Regions from separate parts of the Kineococcus haloalkalitolerans genome, predicted to be linked through region 1. Evidence: riboswitches for the same ligand, from Rfam matches in the RefSeq annotation. Region 1 holds a riboswitch; the other holds the start of a gene.
The links. Region 1 has a riboswitch for S-adenosylmethionine ahead of ACRYMY_RS10135 (MetQ/NlpA family ABC transporter substrate-binding protein). Riboswitches for the same ligand answer to the same signal wherever they lie in the genome.

Region 1 (3,387 bases):
CCCCGGCAGGTCCTGGACGCCGAGCGCGCCTTCTACGAGCAGCGCAACGCCGCCGTGCACCGCGGCGCCCACCAGCTGGCCGAGGAGGCCACCGACGCCTTCGAGGGCGCCCGCGCCGCCGTGGCCGGCTTCGTCGGCGCCCGCCCGGCCGACGTGGTGCTCACGAAGAACGCGACCGAGTCGCTGAACCTCGTCGCGCACGCCTTCAGCACCGCCACCGCGCTGGCCCAGCGCTCGGCCCGCCCCGTCGACCCGGCCTTCGTGCTGCGCGAGGGCGACGAGGTGCTCGTCACCGAGGCCGAGCACCACGCCAACCTCGTGCCCTGGCAGGAGCTGTGCCTGCGCACCGGTGCGGTGCTGCGCTGGGCCGGGGTGCGCGAGGACGGCCACCTGGACCTCGACGCCCTCGAGGCGCTGGTGGGCCCGCGCACGCGCGTGGTCGCCGTCACCCACGCCTCCAACGTGCTCGGCGCCCTCACCGACGTGCCGCGGGTGGTGGCCGCCGCCCGCTCCGCCGGTGCGCTGAGCGTCCTGGACGCCTGCCAGTCCGTCCCGCACCTGCCCGTCGACCTGCCCGCCCTCGGCGTGGACGTCGCGGCGTTCTCGGGGCACAAGATGCTGGGCCCCTCGGGCATCGGCGTCCTGTGGGGCCGCGGGGAGGTGCTGGAGGCCATGCCGCCGTTCCTCACCGGCGGCTCGATGATCGAGACGGTGCGGATGGAGGGCTCCACGTTCGCGCCCCCGCCGCAGAAGTTCGAGACCGGCGTGCCGATGACCGCGCAGGCCGTCGGCCTGCACGCGGCCGTCGACTACCTCACCGGCTGGGGGATGGCGCGCGTGGAGGCGCACGAGCGCGCGCTGACCGCCCGCCTGCTCGACGCCCTGGCCGACCTGCCGTGGGTGCGCGTGGTGGGCCCGCGCGCGGCCGCCGAGCGCACCTCGCTGGTGTCCTTCGCCGTCGAGGGCGTGCACCCGCACGACGTCGGGCAGGTCCTCGACGACGCCGGGATCGCCGTGCGCGTCGGGCACCACTGCGCCTGGCCGCTGCACCGGGCGCTCGGCCTGGCCGCCACCACCCGGGTCAGCTTCGGCCCGTACAACACCGCCGCCGAGGTGGACGCCGTCGTGCGCGAGCTGCACCGCGCGCGGGAGGTGTTCGCCTGATGGACCTGTACCAGCAGCTCATCATCGAGCACTCCAAGCACCCGCAGGGCGCCGGCCTGCGCGAGCCGTTCAGCGCGCAGGTGCACCACGTGAACCCCGTGTGCGGGGACGAGGTGACGCTGCGCCTGGACCTGGCCGGCGCGCCCGGCGAGGAGGTCGTGCGCGACGTCTCCTTCGAGGCGGAGGGCTGCTCCATCAGCCGCGCCTCGGCCTCCGTGCTGCACGAGCTCGTCGTCGGGCAGCCGCTCGAGCGGGCGCTGGCGGTGCGCACGGCGATGCAGGCGATGCTCACCAGCCGCGGCGCCGACACCGGCGACGAGGAGGTCCTCGGCGACGGCGTCGCCCTCGCCGGGGTGGCGCGCTACCCCGCCCGGGTGAAGTGCGCGCTGCTCAGCTGGGCGGCCTTCGCCGACGCCGTCCAGCGGGCCTGAGGAGGACCCTCCGGGCCCTCCCGCCCGGTGGGAGGCGCGCCTCTCAGGACCGATTTGACCGCGTGAGCGGCGCCTGCCTACTGTCCTGCACGGCATCGAGCGTCAGCGACAAGCCCTGGCTAGCTGACCGGCAACCCTCGTCCGCGGTGGGGTGCCCCAGGTGGAAGCCCGGCGGGGTCGCCCCGCAAGCGTGTGAACCGGTCCTCGACGGACCAGCTGTCCTGCGGCCCAACGACGTCGTCGCCACTGCGGGGGACGGCGCCGACCCCAGGAGAAGACCGTGAGCAGCACCACCCCCTCCCTGCCCGACAAGCCGAAGAGCCGCACCCCGCTGATCGCCGGGATCGTCGCCGCGGTCGTCGTCGTGGCGGTCGTCGTCGGCGTCCTGCTGAGCCGCGGCGGCGGTTCGGCCACCACCGCGGCGACCGAGCGCACCGTGCGCATCGGCGTCTCGGACCAGGCGCTGCCGTTCTGGCGCACCTACACCGACCTGGCCGCCGAGCGCCTCGGCGTCGAGGTGCAGCTGGTGAACTTCACCGACTACAGCCTGCCCAACCCCGCGCTGGCGCAGGGCGAGGTGGACATCAACCAGTTCCAGCACACCCAGTACCTGGCGAACTACAACGTCGACGCCGGCGACGACCTGCAGCCCATCGGCGCCACGGCCGTCTACCCGCTGTCGCTGTACTCGACCACCGCCGACAGCGCCGACGCGCTGCCCGAGGGCGCCCAGGTCGCGCTGCCCAACGACGCGATCAACCAGGCCCGCGGCCTGCTCGTGCTCCAGGCCGCCGGCCTGCTGACCCTGCGCGAGGGCGGCACGCCGTTCTCCGACCTGCAGGACGTGGAGGACTCCCGCGTCGAGCTGGTCTCCCTGGACGCCTCGCAGACCGCCAACGCGCTGCAGAGCGGCTCGGTGGCCGCGGCGGTCGTCAACAACAACTACGCGGCCAGCGCGGACCTCGCCGACGAGGACGTCGTCTTCGCCGACGACCCGGAGAGCCCCGAGGCCGCGCCGTACGTGAACCTCTTCGTCACCCGCGCCGAGGACGCCGACGACCAGACGTACCTCGACCTGGCCGCCCTGTTCCACGACCCGGCCGTCCTGGAGGCGTTCTCGCAGGACTACCCCGGCGGTGTGGTCCGCGACGTGGACGCCGCGACGCTGCAGGAGCAGCTGGCCGCCATCGAGGAGGACGCCCGGGCGGCGCAGGGCTGAGATGGCCGCCATCGTCTCGCTGGAGGGTGTCTCCAAGCACTACCGGCGCCCGGGGGGTGACGTCGTCCGCGCCGTGGACGACGTCACCCTCGAGGTGGCGCAGGGCGAGGTCCTCGCCGTCATCGGCTACTCCGGCGCCGGCAAGTCCACGCTCGTGCGCCTGCTCAACGCGCTGGAGCCCCCCACCGGTGGCCGGGTCGTCGTCGCCGGGCAGGACCTGACGACGCTGGGGGAGAAGGACCTGCGCCGCGCCCGGCAGCGGATCGGGATGATCTTCCAGCAGTTCAACCTGTTCCGCTCGCGCACCGTGGCCGGCAACGTGGCATACCCGCTGAAGGTGGCGCGCGTGCCCAAGCGCGAGCACGACGCCCGGGTCGCCGAGCTGCTGGACTTCGTGGGCCTGCTCGACCGCGCCCACGCCTACCCCGAGCAGCTGTCCGGCGGGCAGAAGCAGCGCGTCGGCATCGCCCGCGCCCTGGCCACGAACCCGCCGCTGCTGCTGGCCGACGAGGCCACCAGCGCGCTGGACCCGGAGACCACCACCGAGGTGCTCGCGCTGCTGCGCCGGGTCAA
Region 2 (3,387 bases), on a different contig from region 1:
CGATCTACACCGCCAAGGGGCTCTCGCCGGCGCTGGCGCGGCAGGTCGCCCGCGAGCTGACCGCGCACGACGCCCTCGGTGCGCACGCCGAGGCGGAGCTCGGCCTGGACCCGCAGGAGGTCGTGCGCCCCTGGCAGGCCGCGGGGGCGTCGGTGCTGGCGTTCACCCTCGGCGCGGCGCTGCCCCTGCTCGCCGTGCTGCTGCCCCCGGACGCGGCGCGGGCACCGGCCTGCTCCGCCGCGGTCCTGCTCGCGCTCGCCGTCACCGGCCTCGTCAGCGCCCGCCTCGGCGGCGCCGACCCGCGCCGGGCCGTGCTGCGCACCACCGGCGGGGGAGCCGTCGCCATGCTCGTCACCTACGGGACCGGCTCGCTGCTCGGCACCGCCCTCTGACGCCCGCTGGGCCCTGCGGGGTGGGTCCGGTGGGCACTCTGCCGCTGGAACGACGTCCTGCTGGACGATCTGCCCGTCCGGACCAGTCCCGCTTGCGCACCGGTACCCGGCGTCGCGACGCTGCGCGGGTGACGACGACCGGACCGGCCGCGACCCGGCCACCCACCGCGGCGGCCGCGCCGCTGCCCCACTCCCGCGCCGAGGACGTGGCGGGCCTGCTCGTCGGGACCTTCCTGGCCTCCCTGGGGCTGCACCTGCTGCACGCGGCCTCGGCCGTCACCGGCGGCACCGCCGGGCTCGCCCTGCTCCTCGGCTACGCGGCCGGTCTGCCCTTCGGCGTCCTGTTCCCGCTGGTGAACCTGCCGTTCGTCGTGCTCGCCGTGCGGGTCAAGGGCTGGGCCTTCACGCTGCGCTCTGCGCTCGCCGTCGCGGCGGTGTCCCTGCTCAGCCCCCTGCAGGCGGCCTGCCTGCCGGACCTGCGGATCGACCCCGTCTACGCGGTGCTGGCCGGCAACCTCGTGGCCGGCACGGGGCTGCTCGTGCTGTTCCGCCACCGCGCCAGCCTCGGCGGGTTCGGCGTCCTGGCGCTGGTGCTGCAGGAACGGCTCGGCTGGCGGGCCGGCTACGTGCAGATGGTGCTGGACGTCGCCGTGGTCACCGCGTCCGTGGCGGTCGTCGGCCCGGCGGTGGCCGCGCTGTCGGCCGCGGGCGCGGTCGTGCTCAACCTCGTGCTGGCGATGAACCACCGCCCGGGCCGCTACACGGGCAGCTGACCCGGTCGGTGCACGGGCAGTCGACCCCGGTCGGGGAGCGGGTGCGCCCTCAGCCGCCCAGGCCGGCCCGCAGCGCCCACGCGCGGGTGGCGGCCACGTCCAGGCGCAGCTGCTCCACGAGCTCGCTGGAGCCGGCGTAGCGGCGCTGCGGGCGCAGCCGCTCGTGCAGGCGCACCAGCACGGTGCGCTCGTACAGGTCGCCGTCGAAGTCGAGCAGGTGCGCCTCCAGCAGCCGCTGCCCGTCCCGGCCGTAGTAGGTCGGGCGGTGGCCCACCGACACGGCGGCCACGTGCACCGGCCCGCCGGTAGCCGGGTCCACCTGCACCGTGCCGGCCCACACGCCGTCGCGCAGCCCGTGCTCGGGCACCGCGACGTTCGCCGTCGGGAACCCCAGCAGCCGCCCGCGCTCGTCGCCGTGCTCGACCACGCCCTCCACGTGCAGCAGGGCGGGCGCGTCGCGCAGGCGGTGCTGCGCCGGCAGGCGGGTGGTCAGGGCGCTGGGGCGTTCGGGCACGAGGACCTGCTTCCGGGCCGGGCTCCGCGGAGCCGCGCTTGCCGGGCGCCCACCGCCCGGCCGGGTCGTCACCTGGAGCACCCCACCGCGGTGGAGGGTTGCCGGGCAGCCAGCCAGGGCTTCACGCTGCCGCTCTTGACCTGCGGTCACGGTAGGAAGGGGTCCTGGACGTGTCAACAGCAGCGCGGGGGGACGGATGACCGGGACGACGACGACCGGCGGTGCGGGCGGCGCGCCGTGGGAGGTGCCCGCCGGGCTGCTGGACGGGCTGCTGGACGGGCTGCCGCCCGCGCGCCGCGAGGTGTTCGCCCTGCGGGTGGAGCGCTGGTGGGAGGACCTGCGCAGCGGCCTGGCCGGTCTGCACGCGCCGGACGTCGCCGACGACCTGGCGGCCCGGCTGCTGCGCCTGGCCGCCGGGGCGTGCGCCCGCCGGCCCGACGACCTGCACCGCCTGGACCAGGCCCGCACCCTGCGCCCCGACTGGTTCCAGTCCCCGCGCGCCGTCGGGTACGCCGCCTACACCGAGCGGTTCGCGGGCACCCTGGCCGGCGTGGCCGGCCGGCTGGACCACCTCGAGGACCTCGGGGTCACCTACCTGCACCTCATGCCCCTGCTGCGCCCGCGCGAGGGCGACAGCGACGGCGGCTACGCCGTGGCCGACTACCGCGCCGTGCGCGAGGACCTGGGCGACGTGGAGGACCTGCGCGAGCTGGCCACCGCCCTGCGCGCGCGCGGCACCAGCCTCGTCCTGGACCTCGTGCTCAACCACGTCGCCCGCGAGCACGAGTGGGCCCGCGCGGCGCGCGCCGGCGACGAGCGCTACCGCCGCTACTTCCACGTCTTCGACGACCGGACCCTGCCTGACGCCCACGAGCGCACGCTGCCGGAGGTGTTCCCCGACTTCGCCCCCGGGAGCTTCACCTTCGACGACGAGCTCGGCGGCTGGGTGTGGACGACGTTCAACTCCTTCCAGTGGGACCTGGACTGGTCGAACCCCGAGGTCCTCGCCGAGTTCGCCTCGATCGTGCTGTTCCTGGCCGAGCTCGGGGTGGAGGTGCTGCGCCTGGACGCGGTGGCGTTCCTGTGGAAGCGGATGGGCACGAACTGCCAGAACCAGCCCGAGGTGCACTCCGTGGTGCAGGTGCTGCGCGCGCTGACCCGCATCGCCTGCCCCGCGGTGCTGCTGAAGGCCGAGGCGATCGTCGCGCCCGACGACCTGGTCCACTACCTCGGCCGCGGCCGCCACCACGGCCGCGTCAGCGACCTGGCGTACCACAACACGCTCATGGTGCAGGTGTGGTCGTCGCTGGCCGCGCAGGACGTGCGGCTGGCCGCGCAGGCGCTGCGGGCGCTGCCCACCGTGCCGACGACGACCGCGTGGATCACGTACGCGCGCTGCCACGACGACATCGGCTGGGCCGTCTCCGACGCCGACGCCGCGGCGGTCGGGCTCGACGGGCACGCCCACCGCTCGTTCCTGTCCGACTGGTACTCCGGCGCCTTCGAGGGGTCCACCGCGCGCGGCCTGGTGTTCCAGGAGAACCCGGCGACGGGGGACCGGCGGATCAGCGGCACGTGCGCGGACCTGGTGGGGCTGACCGCGGCCCGCGAGGCGCTGGCCGCCGGGACGGGGGACCCGCGGGTGCACGCGGAGCTGGAGGCGGAGGTGGACGCGGCGCTGGCCCGGCACCTGCTGGCCCACGCCGTC

Region 2: it holds a riboswitch for S-adenosylmethionine, as region 1 does, so the genes downstream of both, ACRYMY_RS10740 (riboflavin kinase) here and ACRYMY_RS10135 (MetQ/NlpA family ABC transporter substrate-binding protein) in region 1, are expected to answer to the same signal.

What each region holds. Positions count from the first base shown of each region.
Region 1 covers NZ_JBJLSH010000021.1:32,758-36,144, forward strand. The annotation lists gene ACRYMY_RS10125 (aminotransferase class V-fold PLP-dependent enzyme) at 1-1,164, shown strand, start outside; gene sufU (Fe-S cluster assembly sulfur transfer protein SufU) at 1,164-1,595, shown strand; SAM riboswitch class IV at 1,687-1,792, shown strand; gene ACRYMY_RS10135 (MetQ/NlpA family ABC transporter substrate-binding protein) at 1,876-2,814, shown strand; gene ACRYMY_RS10140 (methionine ABC transporter ATP-binding protein) at 2,816-3,387, shown strand, end outside.
Region 2 covers NZ_JBJLSH010000023.1:20,881-24,267, forward strand. The annotation lists gene ACRYMY_RS10730 (VIT1/CCC1 transporter family protein) at 1-392, shown strand, start outside; gene ACRYMY_RS10735 (YitT family protein) at 521-1,165, shown strand; gene ACRYMY_RS10740 (riboflavin kinase) at 1,215-1,679, opposite strand; SAM riboswitch class IV at 1,709-1,820, opposite strand; gene ACRYMY_RS10745 (amylosucrase) at 1,876-3,387, shown strand, end outside.